3 regions of the Streptomyces sp. NPDC056347 genome follow, and region 3 is predicted to be linked to each of the others. Evidence: riboswitches for the same ligand, from Rfam matches in the RefSeq annotation. Region 3 holds a riboswitch; each other region holds the start of a gene.
What was found. A riboswitch is a leader RNA that binds a small molecule or an ion and turns the genes downstream of it on or off. The one in region 3 is predicted to bind thiamine pyrophosphate.

Region 1 (5,407 bases), on a different contig from region 3:
GGAATCCGGCCCGCCCGGTACGCCAGGCGTCCGCCCGCCACCGCGTGCCGCATCGCCGAGGCCATCAGCTCGGGCTCCTGGGCCCGGGTCACCGCGGACGCCAGCATCACCGCCGAGCACCCCAGCTCCATCGCGAACGCCGCGTCGGAGGCCGTCCCCGCGCCCGCGTCGAGGATCACCGGCACCCGGGCCTGCTCCACGATCAGCCGGAAGTTGTGCGGGTTGCGGATGCCGAGCCCGGAGCCGATGGGGGAGCCCAGCGGCATCACCGCGGCGCAGCCCACGTCCTGGAGACGCCGGGCCAGCACCGGGTCGTCATTGGTGTACGGCAGCACGGTGAACCCGTCGTCCACCAGGATCTCCGCCGCGTCCAGCAGCTCGATCGGATCGGGCAGCAGGGTCCGCTCGTCGGCCACCACCTCCAGCTTGATCCAGTCGGTGCCGAGGGCCTCACGGGCGAGCCGGGCGGTCAGCACGGCCTCACCGGCGGTGAAGCAGCCCGCGGTGTTCGGCAGCACCCGGATCGATAGCCGCTCCAGGACGGAGAGGACCGAGCCCTGCACCGTCGGGTCCAGGCGGCGCATCGCGACCGTGGTCAGCTCGGTGCCGGAGGCGATCAGCGAGCGTTCCAGCACGTCGAGGCTGGGCGCCCCGCCGGTGCCCATGATCAGCCGGGAGCCGAGGACGGCGGAGCCGAGGGCGAGGAGGTCGTCGGACACGGGTCAGCCCCCCTGGACCGCGGTCAGGACCTCGACCCGGTCGCCGTCGGCCAGCGCGGTGGCGGCCCATCGGCCGCGCGGTACGACGGTCTCGTTGACGGCTGCGGCGACCCCGGAGGGCGCGGCGGTCAGGGTGGCGACCAGTACGTCCAGGGTGGTGCCCGCGGAGAGCGGGCGCGGTTCGCCGTTCACGGACACGCAGAGGGACACGGGCTCGGTCATGCGGGCTGCTCCTGACGTACGGAGGAGCCGGCGGGGCTCCCGGAGGGGGCGGCGGACGGGAAGCGGTGCGGGGTGAAGGGGCGGGCCTGCTCGGGCGGCTCGCCGCCGGTGAGGACCTCCGCCATGACGTCACCGGTGAGGGGGGTGAGCAGCACCCCGTTGCGGTGGTGGCCGGTGGCGAGGTGGAGGCCGGGCAGGGCGGTCGGGCCGAGCAGCGGGGCGTTGTCGGGGGAGGCGGGGCGCAGGCCGGCCAGGGTCTCGGTGAGCGGCAGTTCGGTGATGCCGGGGACCAGCTCGTGGGCGTCCCGCAGCAGTTCGTAGACCCCGCCCGCGGTGACGGTGGTGTCCCAGCCCAGTTCCTCGCTGGTGGCGCCGACGACCAGCTCGCCGTTCTCGCGCGGTACGAGATAGACGTGGCTGCCGCGGACCACGGCCCGCACCGTCCGGCTCAGGAACGGCGCGTACCGCACGGGCACGGTCAGCCGCAGCACCTGGCCCTTCACCGGACGGACCGGCGGCACGACCTCCTCCGGCAGCCCCGGGAGGCGGCCGCTGAGGCTGCCCGCGGCCAGTACGACCTGGTCGGCCGCCAGCTCCGTACCCCCGGCGAGCACCGCCCCCGAGGCCCGGCCGCCCGACACGGCCAGCCGCGCCGCCCGCTCGCGGTGGAGGACCACCCCGGCACGCTCGCAGGCGGTCAGCAGGGCGGCGGCCAGCCGGCGTGGATCGATCTGGTGGTCGCCGTCGACCCGCAGGCCGCCCCGGACGCCCGGCGCCAGCATCGGCTCCAGTCGGCGGCACTCACGCCCGGTGAGCCACTCCGACTCCAGGCCCGAACGCCGTTGCAGGGCATGCAGATCCCGCAGATGGGCGCGGTCGTCGGAGTCCAGTGCGACGGCCAGGGTGCCGCAGGCGCGAAAGCCGGTCTCCCGCCCGCTGGCCGCCTCCAGCTCGGCCACGAAGGCCGGATAGCGGGCGGCGGAGGCGAGGTTGAGGCCGAGCAGCAGCTCCTCGCCGTAGTGGAGTTCGGTGACGGCGGCCAGCATTCCGGCCGCCACCCGGGCGGCCCCGCCGCCCGGTTCGGGGTCGGCGAGCGCCGTACGCAGACCGCGCTGCGCGGCCCGCCAGGCGGTCACCAGACCGATGATCCCGCCCCCGATGACGAGGACGTCGTATCCGCTTCCGTTCCGAGGGGAACGCATGGGCTTCCAGCCCCTCCCTTCGCCGGCATGACCCGGATCAGGTTCGTACGGTCGGAGGCCGCCAGCCTCCCTCTCAGCCCGGTGCGTCCGGGCTCCCGCGAGTGCTCTACGGGGCCACCCTAAACCCCGCCCGCGGGCGGGACGAGCGGTCGCGGGGAACCCGCCCTTTCCTGACGCATCGTCAGATGCGTAAGGTGTACGGGTGAGCGAGCAGCAGCAGTCAGAGCAGCCGGACGGGCGGGCCGGGCGCCGCGTCGTCATCGTCGGTGCGGGCATGGCCGGGGTGCAGACCGCGGTGGCCCTGCGGGAGCAGGGCTTCACCGGCCCGGTCGCGCTGATCGGCGCCGAGCCCCACCAGCCCTACGACCGGCCCCCGTTGTCCAAGGCGGTCCTGCTCGGCAAGGCCGAGGACTCCGCCTTCGACATCGACTTCGAGGCGCTGGACATCGAACTGCGCCTGGGCGTCGAGGTCACCGGCCTGCGGCCGGACGCACACGAGCTGGACACCGCCGCGGGCGCCGTCCCCTACGACGTCCTGGTGATCGCGACCGGCGCCGAACCGGTCGTCCTGCCCGGGACCGAGGGAGTCGCGGGCGTCCACCTGCTGCGCACCCTGGACGACGCGGCACGGCTGCGGCCGGTCCTCGGCGAACAGCACGACGTCGTGATCGTCGGCGCGGGCTGGATCGGTGCCGAGTTCGCGACCGCGGCCCGCGCCGCCGGGTGCGCCGTCACCGTCGTCGAGGCCGCCGGCCGGCCCCTCGCGGGCGCCCTGCCCGCCGAGGTCGCCGCCCCGATGGCCGCCTGGTACGCGGACAGCGGCGCCGAACTCCTCACCGGCACCCGGGTCGACCGCGTCGAGCCCGGCCGGGTGGTCCTCGCCGACGGCCGGGTGATCCCGGCCGGAGCGGTCGTCGTCGGCATCGGGGCCCGCCCCGCCACCGGCTGGCTGGCCGGCTCCGGCATCGAGCTCGGCCCCGACGGATCGGTGACCGCCGACGAGGCGCTGCGCACCTCGCTGCCCGATGTGTACGCGGTCGGCGACTGCGCCTCCTTCCCCTCCGCCCGCTACGGCGAGCGCCTGCTCGTCCACCACTGGGACAACGCCCTGCAGGGCCCGCGCACGGCCGCCGCCCACATCCTCGCGGCGGACGCCGGGGACGGCCCGGCGGCGCCGGCCTACGACCCGGTCCCGTACTTCTGGTCCGAGCAGTTCGACCGCTTCGTGCAGTACGCCGGCCACCACGGGGGCGCCGACACCCTGCTGTGGCGAGGCGATCCGGCCGGGCCCGCCTGGTCGGTGTGCTGGCTTCGCGGCGGCGTCCTGGTCGCGGTGCTCGCCGTCGGGCGGCCGCGCGACCTGGCGCAGGGGCGCAAGCTCATCGAGGCGGGGGCACGGCTCGACCCCGAGGCGGTGGCCGACCCCTCCGTGCCGCTGAAGTCGGCGGTCCGCCCGTAGCGCCCCGTGACCCTGAAGGGCGGAGTCCGGGTATCGGCTGTCAGTGCGGGATGGCAGGCTTGTCCCCGTGACCGAGATTGACGCAAAGATCGATGCTCTTGTCCCCGCCTGGCTCCACCTGCCCGATATCGCCGAAATGCTCGATGTCGAGGTGACGCGCGTGCGCCAGCTGGTCAAGGAGGGCCAGCTGATCGCCGTGCGCCGCGGTGAGAACCGGACGCTCCAGGTGCCTGCCGCCTTCATCGACGGCGACAAGGTGGTCAAGGGCCTCTTCGGCACCCTGACCCTCCTGAGGGACGACGGCTACAACGACGAAGAGATGCTGGAGTGGCTCTTCACCCCCGACCCGACCCTGCCGGGCACCCCTGCCCAGGCGCTGAGCGAGAATCGCGGCACGGAGGTGAAGCGCCGCGCCCAGGCGCTCGCCGTCTGACCGCCGGTCCCGCGTGAGCGGGTGAGGGGGCGGGCCACGCGGACCCGCTCCCTCGCAGCCCGTCGGCACTTCGCTCCACCACGTACTCCCAGGGGGGAACCGCACCATGTCCTCGGCACGCGCGCTGCTGTCCGACGCCCGGCTCTATCTCTGCACGGACGCCCGTCGGCGCCAGGGCGACCTCCCCGCCTTCCTCGACGCGGTCCTCGGCGCCGGCGTGGACATCGTCCAGCTCCGCGACAAGGGCATGGAGGCGGCCGAGGAGCTCGACCACCTCGCCGTCCTCGCCGACGCCTGCCGCCGCCACGGCAAGCTCCTCGCGGTGAACGACCGGGCGGACGTCGCCCATGCCATCGGGTCCGACGTGCTGCACCTGGGCCAGGGCGACCTCCCGGTGCCCGCCGCGCGCGCCGTCCTCGGCCAGGACGTGCTGATCGGCCGCTCCACGCACGCCGAGTCCGAGGTCGACGCGGCCGTCGCCCAGCCCGGCGTGGACTACTTCTGCACCGGCCCCTGCTGGCCCACCCCGACCAAGCCCGGACGGCACGCCCCCGGCCTGGACCTGGTGCGCTACGCCGCCTCGCTCGGCCAGTCGCGCCCCTGGTTCGCCATCGGCGGCATCGACGCGGGCAACCTCGACGAGGTGCTGGACGCCGGGGCCCGCCGGGTCGTCGTCGTCCGGGCGATCACCGAGGCCGCCGACCCGGCCGCGGCCACCGCCGAGCTGGCCGCACGGATCGGGGCGCGCGCCGCGATCTGATCCGGCCAGGTGTCCGAAGGATGGACAAAGTACCGGTCAATTCGGGCAATTCCCCCTGGTCCGGTCCATTGGTGGACGGCGCTGGTTAACCTGCCGGTATGGCCCTTGGCACACCATCCACCAGGACAGATCACGCGCGTACGGTGCGTGAGCTCCTCGCGACCGGCAAGCCCTCCTACTCGTTCGAGTTCTGGGCCCCCAAGACCGAGAAGGGGGAGCGGAACCTCTGGAACGCGCTGCGTCGGGTCGAGGCCGTGCGGCCGAGCTTCGTCTCCGTCACCTACGGCGCGGGCGGCTCCACCCGCGCCGGGACGGTGCGCGCCACCGAGCAGATCGCCGCCGACTCCACCCTCACCCCGGTCGCCCACCTCACGGCGGTCAACCACTCCGTCGCCGAGCTGCGCAACATGGTCGGGCAGTACGCGGACGCAGGTATCCGCAACATCCTGGCCGTGCGCGGAGACCCGCCGGGCGACCCGATGGGTGAGTGGGTCAAGCACCCGCAGGGCGTGCGGTACGCGGCCGACCTCGTCCGGCTCATCAAGGAATCCGGCGATTTCTGCGTCGGCGTCGCGGCTTTTCCCGAGATGCACCCGCGTTCGACCGACTGGG
Region 2 (5,407 bases), on a different contig from region 3:
GGGCCCCGGCCGTACGCCTGGTACCCGAGGCGCTCGTAGAGGGCCCGGGCCCGGGGGTTGTCCTCCTCGACGCCGAGTTCGGCCCGGGTCAGGCCCCGGGCCGAGATCCGCCGCTCCGCGGAGCGGATCAGCAGCGTGCCGATCCCGCACGACCGGAGAGCCGGGTGGACCCCGAGCTGCCAGATCTCGCCGGCGCCCTCCTTCACCGTGTAGTCGACGCCGCCGACCGCCACGGGAAGCCCCACCGGCGTGCAGACCGCCAGGTAGTCGATCTCACCGGCCTCCGCCCGCCGCAGCTGATCCGCGAGTTGCCGCACATGCATCGCGTCGCCCGTCCAGCCGCACGACGGCAGGTCCGCACGGGTCAGCTCCCGCACCGACAGGGCCATCCTGATCTCAGCCATCACGACCACCGTTCCATGGAGAATCCGCCCTCCATGGCAACACCCGGCCGCCACCGCGTCCACGGGGTTTCGGGCCGCACGCGGGTACACCGGAAGCAGCGGGGCGTCGCACGGCGGACCAAGGCACTCCGCGCAACGCCCCGGGCTTCCGCGTCAGTCCGCGATCGGCAGGTACACCCGGTTGCCGGAGGCCGCGAACTCCCTGGACTTCTCCGCCATGCCCGCCTCGATCTCCTCCGACGTGCCCCCGTGCTCGCGCCGGATGTCCTGGGAGATCTTCATCGAGCAGAACTTCGGGCCGCACATCGAGCAGAAGTGGGCCGTCTTCGCGGGCTCTGCGGGCAGCGTCTCGTCGTGGAACTCCCGTGCCGTGTCAGGGTCGAGGGCCAGATTGAACTGGTCCTCCCAGCGGAATTCGAAACGGGCGTCCGAGAGCGCGTCGTCCCAGTCCTGCGCCCCCGGGTGCCCCTTGGCGAGGTCCGCCGCGTGCGCCGCGATCTTGTAGGTGATGACGCCGGTCTTCACGTCGTCCCGGTTCGGCAGGCCGAGGTGCTCCTTCGGCGTGACGTAGCAGAGCATCGCCGTCCCCCACCACGCGATCATCGCCGCGCCGATGCCGGAGGTGATGTGGTCGTACGCCGGCGCGACATCGGTGGTCAGCGGGCCGAGGGTGTAGAAGGGCGCCTCCTCGCAGATCTCCTGCTGGAGGTCGATGTTCTCCTTGATCTTGTGCATCGGGACATGGCCCGGGCCTTCGATCATGGTCTGGACGCCGAACCGCTTGGCGATCGTGTTCAGTTGGCCGAGCGTACGCAGCTCGGCGAACTGCGCCTCGTCGTTGGCGTCGGCGATCGAGCCGGGCCGCAGACCGTCGCCCAGCGAGTACGTCACGTCGTAGCTCGCGAGGATCTCGCAGAGCTCCTCGAAGTGCTCGTACAGGAAGGACTCCTTGTGGTGCGCGAGGCACCAGGCCGCCATGATCGAACCGCCGCGGGAGACGATGCCGGTCTTCCGGCGGGCGGTCAGCGGCACATAGGGGAGGCGTACGCCGGCGTGGACGGTCATGTAGTCGACGCCCTGCTCGGCCTGTTCGATGACGGTGTCCTTGTAGATGTCCCAGGTCAGCTCCTCCGCCCGGCCGTCGACCTTCTCGAGCGCCTGGTAGAGCGGGACCGTTCCGATCGGAACGGGTGAATTACGCAGAACCCACTCACGGGTGGTGTGAATGTTGCGGCCGGTGGACAGATCCATGACGGTATCGGCGCCCCAGCGCGTTGCCCACGTCATCTTTTCCACCTCCTCCTCGATGGAGGAAGTCACCGCGGAGTTGCCGATGTTGGCATTGACCTTCACCAGGAACCGCTTGCCGATGATCATCGGTTCGATCTCGGGGTGGTTGACGTTGGCGGGCAGGACGGCCCGGCCCGCCGCGATCTCCTCGCGCACCACCTCGGGATCGACGTTCTCCCGGATGGCCACGTACTCCATCTCCGGGGTGATCTCGCCCCGTCGGGCGTACGCGAGCTGGGTGACCGGCCGGCCGTCCCGGCTGCGGCGCGGCAGCCTCGGGCGGCCGGGGAAGACCGCGTCGAGATTGCGCAGCCCGCCACGCGGCGAGGTGTGCCTGAGCCCGTCGTCCTCGGGGCGGGACGGGCGGCCGGGGTACTCCTCGGTGTCGCCGCGGGCGATGATCCAGTTCTCCCGCAGCGGCGCGAGTCCGCGCCGGACATCGGTGTCGACCGAGGGATCGGTGTACGGCCCCGACGTGTCGTACAGCGTCACGTCCTTGCCGTTGCTGAGGTGCACCTGACGGACCGGCACCCGGAGGTCCGGGCGCGAGCCCTGGACGTACCCCTTGTGCCAGCCGATGGACTTCCCGGCCTCGACGCTCTGGTCCGAGGCAGGCGTGCGTGCGTCCGATGTGGTCATGAGACCTACTCCCTACGCCGGCATTACCCGGTAACAGGTTCGGCGGTCGGCGCAGCCTGTCCCGTACGGGCGTACGGATGTCAGCGCCCTCTCAGCCCGGTGCTCCGAGCTCCCGCGTGTGCAAAGGTTCCTCCACGCTAGCGCCCCGTCCGGCGCGATGAACAGAGGGCCCGGCCCTTCTTGCGATGATCGGCCGGTGACCTCTCCCCACACGGACCACGAACCACAGGCCCGGCCGCAGGGCGCACCTCACGATCGAACGTACGACCAATCGCCCGGATCCGCGTACGACCACCCCCACGAGCAACTCCACGGCCACTCCCACGGTCACGGTCCCGCCGCGCCCGGCTCCCGGCAGCTGCGCAAGGTCATCGCGGCCGTACTGATCCCGTTCGCCACCGCAGTAGTAGTCGGTCTGGTGGCGCTCTGGCCGGGCGGCGCACCGCCGCACGAACGGACCGGCATCGGCTTCGACCGGCAGACCCAGCAGGGAAAGGTGGTGACCGTCGACAAGGTGAACTGCAAGGACGTGAACGCCGTTCAGACGCCCCTCGGCGACGACCCCCCGTCGGCCGGGGAGGAGCGGGGGCCGTGCGAGAGGGCCACGATCGAGGTGACGACCGGCCGGGACAAGGGGCGGACCTTCACCGAGATCCTCCAGCCCGACTCGCCGCGCAAACTGCGCGAGGGGCAGGGCGTGGTGGCCGCGTACGCCCCCGACGCGCCCCACGACCTCCAGTACTCCGTGACGGATGTGAACCGGAAGTTCCCGATGGCGCTGCTGGCCGGGATCTTCGCGCTGACCGTGGTGGCGGTGGGCCGCATGCGCGGGGTGATGGCGCTGATCGCGCTGGCCGTGTCGTTCGCCGTGCTGACCCTCTTCATCCTCCCGGCCATTCTCCAGGGGTCGAATCCGCTGCTCGTCGCGGTGGTCGGGGCCAGTGCGATCATGCTGATCGCGCTCTACATGTGCCATGGCCCGACCGCCCGTACCTCGGTCGCGGTGGTCGGCACGCTGGTCTCGCTGCTGCTGATCGGGCTGCTCGGATCGCTCTTCATCGGGTGGGCGAGCCTGAGCGGCAACACCGATGACAACACCGGCCTCATCCACGGCCTCTACCCGCACATCGACCTGAGCGGGCTGCTGCTGGCCGGTGTCATCATCGGTTCGCTCGGGGTGCTCGACGATGTGACCGTCACCCAGACGTCGGCGGTCTGGGAACTCCACCAGGCGAACCCGACGTTGGGCGTTCGGGGCCTCTACCGGGCGGGCATCAGGATCGGACGCGACCACATCGCCTCGGTCGTCAACACGCTGGTGCTCGCCTACGCGGGCGCCGCGCTGCCCTTGCTGCTGCTGTTCTCCGTCGCGCAGAGCAGCATGGGGACGGTGGCCAACAGCGAGCTGGTGGCGGAGGAGATCGTACGGACACTGGTCGGCTCGATCGGGCTGGTCGCCTCGGTGCCGGTGACGACGGCGCTCGCCGCTCTGGTCGTCTCCGCGGACCGCGCGGCGACCGGCGCGGAAGCCGGAGCTTCGGCGCCTTCGTGGGCCGGGGCGGGGAAAGGCCGTCGCCGAAGGACGAAGCCGTGACCGCCCCTCGGACGGCAGATTCACCCGTCCGGCAGGTGCCCGTGTTCGACCGGCGGACCGGTCCGCGGCGGTGCCCTTCGTCAGCCGGCGTTCTGCTCCTCGGCGAGGATCCGGCCCAGCGCGTCCTCCAGATTGCCCTCGAAGTCACCGAGCGTGCACTCCTGCCCGAGCGGCACGAGCTTGTCGGTCCGGTCGAGAAAGGCCACAAGTGGTGCCGTACCGGCCCGGAAGAGCGCCCGGTCCTCACCGACCTGAAGACGGATGTGTACGTCGGAAAGTCCCTCGGGCTCGGTGGGGCCGATGTGCACATCACCGTCCCCACTGGGGCTGTTGAGGCCGTCGAGCAGCAGCTCGCGGCCGAACGCCCAGGTGACGGGGGCGTCACCGGGCAGATGGAAGGTCATGCGGATCGCGTACGGATCGCATACCTCGTACCGGAGCTCCACCGGGATCCGGAAAGAGAGTTCCTCGGAGACGAGGAAACTCATCATGACCTCAGCTTGAACCGACTCGCGCATCGTTCAACCCCGCAGTAGATGAATCTGGCCAGGAATGATCCCCCGTGGCCCTCTTGACGCCATCGTGGTGCACGCGATAGCAGATCACAAGGAGTGATTTTTCAGATACTGATAGAGAACACGAATGAACGCAAGAGGTCGGCGACTTCGCCACGTAGTTGTTCGACTGCGGGGAGCAATCGGCTTTCCTGCTCCAGTGGTAACGAAATCGCCATCGCCGCAGCGGTGAATCCCGCCGCGATCGGGATCGCGGCGCAGACCGTTCCCAGGGCGTACTCCTGCCGTTCGATGACGGGTTCCATCCGTTCCAGCGACCGCAGCCGTTCGAGGAAGGACGCGCGATCCCGCAGCGAGTAGCGGGTCAGCGGACGCACAGGGTGACGATCCAGATGGTCCTCGCGGGCCTTCTCGTCGATCCGGCTCAGCAGGCACTGGCCGATCGCGTGCGCGTGACCGGTCTCGCGGAAGGACTCCGACGCGGCGACGGCGGGGGCGTCGGGGGAGTCGGCGACCGCCACGAGATCGATCTCGCCCTCGCGGTAGACGGCGCAGTAGACCGGGGCGCCGATGATGTCGCGCCAGCGGCCCAGCGCCTCGGCCATCTTGCCGCGGCGGCCCTGCCGGGTCCCTTCGCCGACCAGGCGCTGGGCCGCGGTCCCGATGACGAAGACGCCGTTCTCCCGGCGTAAATAGCCTTCGTGGGTCAGGGTGCGCAGCAGGTGGTAAGCGGTGGGAAGGGGCAGTCCGGCTTCTCTGGCCAGCTGCTTCGCGGGCGCCCCGTCGTGGTGGGCGACCACGGCTTCCATCAGCCTCAGCGCTCGCTGCACCGATCCGATCAGCGTCGGGGCAGCAGCCCTCGATGCCGTGGTCAACAGTCACCCCCAGGCATGGCGACGGGGTGGTCATCCCGCCTGTGGGGGCCGCCCCCACGGGCTGCCGCACGGCTGGAGTCCGGAGGCCGA
Region 3 (5,407 bases):
CCCCGAGCGGCAGCATCAGCAGCGCGTCGAAGCCGCGGGCCAGCCGGCCCGCCCGCCGGGTCAGCGCGGCGGCGGCGAGTCCGCCGATCACCAGCGCGATGAGCGTGGCGACCAGCGCGTACTCGAGGGAGTTGGCGACCGCTTCGAGCGGCGCGACCAGGAACGTGCCGCCGCTCGCGTCCGCCGAGCCCAGCGCCCGGTAGTAGTCGAGCCCATGGCCGTCCCCGGTGTTCACGGAGCGCTCCACGAGCACCCCGAGCGGCAGCAGGATCAGCAGCAGCACGGTCAGCAGCACCCCGCCCAGCAGCGCCCACTGGCCGGCGCCGCGCGGCCCGTGCGCCGTGCGCGCCGGGTCGACCAGCCGCAGCGCGGTCTCCCTGCGCCGTACGGTCCACGCGTGCACGGCGAGGATCGCGCCGACCGCGGCGAACTGCACCAGGGTCAGCACGGCGGCGGTCGGCAGGGCGAGCAGCTGCGCGGTCTGCCGGTAGATCTCCACCTCCAGCGTGGCGAAGCCGGGGCCGCCGAGGATCTGCACGACCCCGAAGGAGGTGAAGGTGAAGAGGAAGACCATCAGCGCGGCGGCGGCCACCGCGGGGGCGAGCGCCGGGAGGGTGACCCGCCGCCAGGCGGCGAACCGTCCGGCGCCCAGCACCCTGGCGGCCTCCTCCTGCCGGGGGTCGAGCTGGGCCCACAGCCCGCCGACCGTGCGGACGACCACCGCGTAGTTGAAGAAGACATGGGCGAGCAGGATCGCCCAGACGGTGGTGTCGAGCCGTACGCCCCAGAGTTCGTCGAGGAATCCGCCGCGTCCCAGCAGGGCCAGGAAGGCGGTCCCCGCCACCACGGTCGGCAGCACGAACGGCACGGTGACGACGGCCCGCAGCAGTTGTTTGCCGGGGAAGTCGAAGCGGGCGAAGACATAGGCGCCGGGCAGCGCGATCAGCAGGGTCAGCGCGGTCGAGGCGAGCGCCTGCCAGCAGGTGAACCAGAGGACCTCGCGGATGTCCGGCCGGGCCAGCACCTCGCCGAGCCGTCCGAACTGCCAGACGCCGTCCGCCTTCAGGCCCCGGCCGACGATCGCGGCGACCGGGTAGGCGAAGAACAGCGCGAAGAACGCGACGGGCACGGCCATCAGGCCGAACCGCGTCGCGCCCTGCCGCAGCGCGGGGCCGCGGGCCGGGCGCGTACCGCTGCCGCCCGGCCCGTGTCCCGCGGTCTTCGTTACTTCACGACGAGCGAGGACCACGACTGGACCCACTGCTCACGGTTCTTGGCGATCAGGTCGGGGGCGACGGTCTTCGGCCGGTCCACCGTGGCGCCGAACTCGGTGAACAGCTGCGGCAGCTTCGCGTCGCCGGTGACCGGGTTCACGAACATGTTGAGCGGCATGTCCTCCTGGAACTTCTTGCTGATCAGGAAGTCCAGCAGGGCCTTGCCGCCCTTCTCGTTCGCCGCCCCGTCCAGCAGCCCGGCGAACTCGATCTGGCGGAAGCAGGTCCCGGTGGCCACCCCGGTGGGGGCCTCGGCCGGCTGCGGCTTCGCGTACAGCACCTCGACGGGCGGGCTGGAGGCGTACGAGACGACGAGCGGCCGGTCGGCCTTGGCCTTCTTGCCTCCCGCCGAACCGGAGAACTCCTCGTTGTACGCCTGCTCCCAGCCGTCGACGACCTTGACGCCGTTGGCCTTCAGCTTCTTCCAGTAGTCCTGGTAGCCGTTCTCCCCGTAGGCGGCGACCGTGCCGAGCAGGAAGCCGAGGCCGGGCGAGGAGGTCCCGGCGTTCTCGGTGACCAGCAGGTCCTTGTACGCGGGCTTCGCCAGGTCCTCGAAGGTGCTCGGCGGTGCGAGCTTCTTGTCGGCGAAGTACTTCTTGTCGTAGTTGACGCAGATGTCACCGGTGTCGACCGGAGTGACCCGGTGCTCGGCGTCGAGCAGGGTTTCCTTCGCGACCCGGTCCACGCCCTTGGCCTCGTACGGGGTGAAGAGCCCGCTGTCGAGGGCGCGGGAGAGCAGGGTGTTGTCGACACCGAAGAAGACGTCGCCCCGGGGCGAGCCCTTGGTCAGGATCTCCTGATTGAGCGCGACGCCCGCGTCGCCGCTCTTCAGTACCTTGACGGTGTAGCCGGTCTCCTCCGTGAACTCCTTCAGGACCTCCTTGGAGGCGTTGAAGGAGTCGTGGCTGACCAGGGTCACGGTCTTGGAGCCGGAACCCTTGGTGCCGCCGGAGCCCGTGGCCGAATCGTCGGAGCTTCCGCATCCGGCGAGTACGGTGACGCCGAGCGCGGCGGCGAGGGCCGATGCCGCGAGCTGTCTGGTGCTGCGGGTGGTGCTCATTGTGGATTCCTCCTGGGTTTTGGCCAGGAAGAGACGCGGCCCCGCCCGCGGGAAGCGGGCAGGGCGCAACAGCATGAGTTGATGACCGAACTTCCTACCCGGAATGACCCGGGCGAGGTTCAGAGGGTCTGCGGCCGACCTGTCCTCGGTGCCGCACTCTCAGCGCTGTGGCGCTCCCCTGTCGGAATATGAAGTTGATTGCGGGCCCAGGTTACACGGGCCGTTCCCGCCGCTCCGGCCGTGTCCGCCCGATCGGCCCGGACACGGCCCGAAGGCGCTCAGCGCTCGGCCGCGGCCAGCTGCCCGCAGGCCCCGTCGATCTCCTGGCCGCGGGTGTCGCGCACGGTCACCGGGACGCCGTGGGCCGCGATCGCCTCGACGAAGGCCTTCTCGTCCTCGGGCCGCGAGGCGGTCCACTTGGAGCCGGGCGTGGGATTCAGCGGAATCAGGTTGACGTGCACGCGCTTGCCCTTGAGCAGCCGGCCGAGCCGGTCGCCGCGCCACGCCTGGTCGTTGATGTCGCGGATCAGGGCGTACTCGATGGAGATCCGGCGGCCGGACTTCTCCGCGTACTCCCAGGCGGCGTCCAGCACCTCCGCCACCTTCCAGCGGGTGTTGACCGGGACGAGGGTGTCGCGCAGTTCGTCGTCCGGCGCGTGCAGCGAGACGGCGAGCCGGCATTTGAAGCCCTCGTCGGCGAACCGGAGCATCGCGGGCACCAGGCCCACGGTGGAGACGGTGATCCCGCGCTGGGAGAGCCCCAGTCCGTCCGGCTCGGGATCGGTCAGCCGACGGATCGCGCCGACCACCCGGTTGTAGTTGGCGAGCGGCTCGCCCATGCCCATGAAGACGATGTTGGAGAGCCTGGCCGGACCGCCGGGAACCTCCCCGTCCCGCAGCGCCCGCATGCCGTCGACGATCTGGTGGACGATCTCGGCGGTGGACAGATTGCGGTCCAGCCCGGCCTGCCCGGTCGCACAGAACGGGCAGTTCATCCCGCAGCCCGCCTGCGAGGAGATGCACATCGTCACCCGCTCCGGGTAGCGCATCAGGACGGACTCCACGAGCGTCCCGTCGTGCAGCTTCCAGAGCGTCTTGCGGGTGGTGTCGTCGTCACAGCTGATGTGGCGGACCACCGACATCAGGTCGGGGAACATCGCCTCGGCGAGCTTGTCCCGCGACCCGGCGGGGATGTTGGTCCACTCGGCCGGGTCGTGCGTGTACCGCGCGAAGTAGTGCTGCGAGAGCTGCTGGGCGCGGAACGGCTTCTCGCCGATCGCGGCGACGGCCTCCTTGCGCTCGGCGGGCGTGAGGTCGGCGAGGTGCCGCGGCGGCTTCTTGGCTCCGCGGGGCGCGACGAAAGTGAGTTCTCCGGGCTTAGGCATGGTTCTTCCAGTGTCGCAGACAGAACGGTGAGGGCCCGCCGTCCTGTGGACAGCGGGCCCTCACCGAGGAAATCGCAGGTCAGCGGGGGTGGAGATCAGCCGGAGCCAACGAACAGCACCAGCAGCAGCCAGACCACCGGAGCGGTCGGCAGCAGCGAGTCGAGCCGGTCCATGATGCCGCCGTGCCCCGGCAGCAGCGTGCCCATGTCCTTGATCCCGAGATCCCGCTTGATCATCGATTCGCCCAGGTCGCCGAGGGTGGCGCTGGCCGCGACCGCGAGCCCGAGCAGGAGTCCCTGCCACCAGGAACCGCCGTCGATCAGGAACTGCATGCACAGCGCACCGGCGACCATCGCGAAGGCGACGGCTCCGAACAGGCCCTCCCGGGTCTTTCCGGGGCTGATGCGCGGCGCGAGCTTGTTCTTCCCGAACCGCCAGCCGACGGCGTACGCGCCCGTGTCGCTGACCACGGTCAGCAGCAGGAAGGTGAGCACCCGCTGCGGTCCGTCATCGGCTGTCAGGAGCATGGCGACGAAAGTGGCGAGGAACGGCACGTAGAACGCCGCGAACACCCCGGCCGTGACGTCCCTGAGGTAGTCCTCCGGCGGCTGGGCCATCCGCCAGACCAGCACCGCCAGCGCGGTCAGCGCCGTCGCGATCCAGGCACCTTCGGCGCCCCACGCGTAACCGGCCACCACCATCGCCGCGCCGCCCACCGCGAGCGGGATCAGCGGCGCCTTGATGCCCTTGCGCTCCTGGAGCCGGGAGGTCAGTTCCCACAGGCCCACTACGACGGCGAGGACGATGACGGCGACGAAGACGGCCTTCACGATGAAGAGCGAGGCGACGATGACGGCGCCGAGCCCCACACCGACCCCTATGGCAGCTCGCAGATCACGGCCCGCACGTTTCTTCTGCGGGGGCGGCGGCGCGGTGGACATGGGCTCCTGCGGGATCTCGTCACGGAACAGGGGGCCGCCGCTCAGGCGTCCGGCCCCCTGGTCCCGGTCATCACGGTCGTCAGCGTCTCTACCTGCGTCGGGAACGTCCGGCACACGCACATCGTAAGCAGGACCCGCCGGAGCGGCCCGCATCTCGGGCGCGCCCCAGTGACCGGCTCCCTGCGGGGCGCCCCAGGAAGAGTCGTTCATCAGACTTCGAGCAGCTCGGCTTCCTTGTGCTTCAGCAGCTCGTCGACCTGCGCGACGTACTTCGCGGTGGTGTCGTCGAGCTCCTTCTCGGCGCGACGAACCTCGTCCTCGCCCGACTCCTTGTCCTTGACCAGCTTGTCGAGGATCTCCTTGGCCTTGCGGCGCACCGCGCGGATGGAGATCTTGGAGTCCTCGGCCTTGCCCTTGGCGACCTTGATGTAGTCGCGGCGGCGCTCCTCGGTGAGCTCCGGGAAGGTCACCCGGATGATGTTGCCGTCGTTGCTCGGGTTGACACCAAGGTCCGAGTCGCGGATGGCCTGCTCGATGTTGCGCAGCGCGCTCTTGTCGAAGGGCGTCACGACGGCCATGCGCGGCTCGGGCACCGAGAACGAGGCCAGCTGGTTGATCGGGGTCAGCGCGCCGTAGTAGTCGGCGACGATCTTGTTGAACATCGCCGGGTGCGCGCGGCCGGTACGGATCGCGGCGAAGTCCTCTTTCGCGACGACGACGGCCTTCTCCATCTTCTCCTCGGCCTCG

Region 1: it holds a riboswitch for thiamine pyrophosphate, as region 3 does, so the genes downstream of both, thiO (glycine oxidase ThiO) here and ACFCV8_RS17645 (thiamine ABC transporter substrate binding subunit) in region 3, are expected to answer to the same signal.
Region 2: it holds a riboswitch for thiamine pyrophosphate, as region 3 does, so the genes downstream of both, thiC (phosphomethylpyrimidine synthase ThiC) here and ACFCV8_RS17645 (thiamine ABC transporter substrate binding subunit) in region 3, are expected to answer to the same signal.

Annotation. Positions count from the first base shown of each region.
Region 1 is NZ_JBHJQP010000047.1:9,763-15,169, reverse strand. Features, by position in the region: gene ACFCV8_RS13645 (thiazole synthase) at 1-719, opposite strand, end outside; gene thiS (sulfur carrier protein ThiS) at 723-941, opposite strand; gene thiO (glycine oxidase ThiO) at 938-2,143, opposite strand; TPP riboswitch at 2,141-2,252, opposite strand; gene ACFCV8_RS13630 (NAD(P)/FAD-dependent oxidoreductase) at 2,346-3,602, shown strand; gene ACFCV8_RS13625 (Rv2175c family DNA-binding protein) at 3,670-4,035, shown strand; gene thiE (thiamine phosphate synthase) at 4,142-4,795, shown strand; gene metF (methylenetetrahydrofolate reductase [NAD(P)H]) at 4,894-5,407, shown strand, end outside.
Region 2 is NZ_JBHJQP010000001.1:24,199-29,605, reverse strand. Features, by position in the region: gene ACFCV8_RS00175 (GNAT family N-acetyltransferase) at 1-404, opposite strand, end outside; gene thiC (phosphomethylpyrimidine synthase ThiC) at 558-2,333, opposite strand; TPP riboswitch at 2,326-2,459, opposite strand; gene ACFCV8_RS00165 (YibE/F family protein) at 2,530-3,927, shown strand; gene ACFCV8_RS00160 (SsgA family sporulation/cell division regulator) at 4,008-4,445, opposite strand; gene ACFCV8_RS00155 (IclR family transcriptional regulator) at 4,547-5,317, opposite strand.
Region 3 is NZ_JBHJQP010000067.1:26,305-31,711, reverse strand. Features, by position in the region: gene ACFCV8_RS17650 (ABC transporter permease) at 1-1,135, opposite strand, end outside; gene ACFCV8_RS17645 (thiamine ABC transporter substrate binding subunit) at 1,225-2,334, opposite strand; TPP riboswitch at 2,408-2,524, opposite strand; gene rlmN (23S rRNA (adenine(2503)-C(2))-methyltransferase RlmN) at 2,613-3,719, opposite strand; gene ACFCV8_RS17635 (phosphatidate cytidylyltransferase) at 3,815-4,870, opposite strand; gene frr (ribosome recycling factor) at 4,870-5,407, opposite strand, start outside.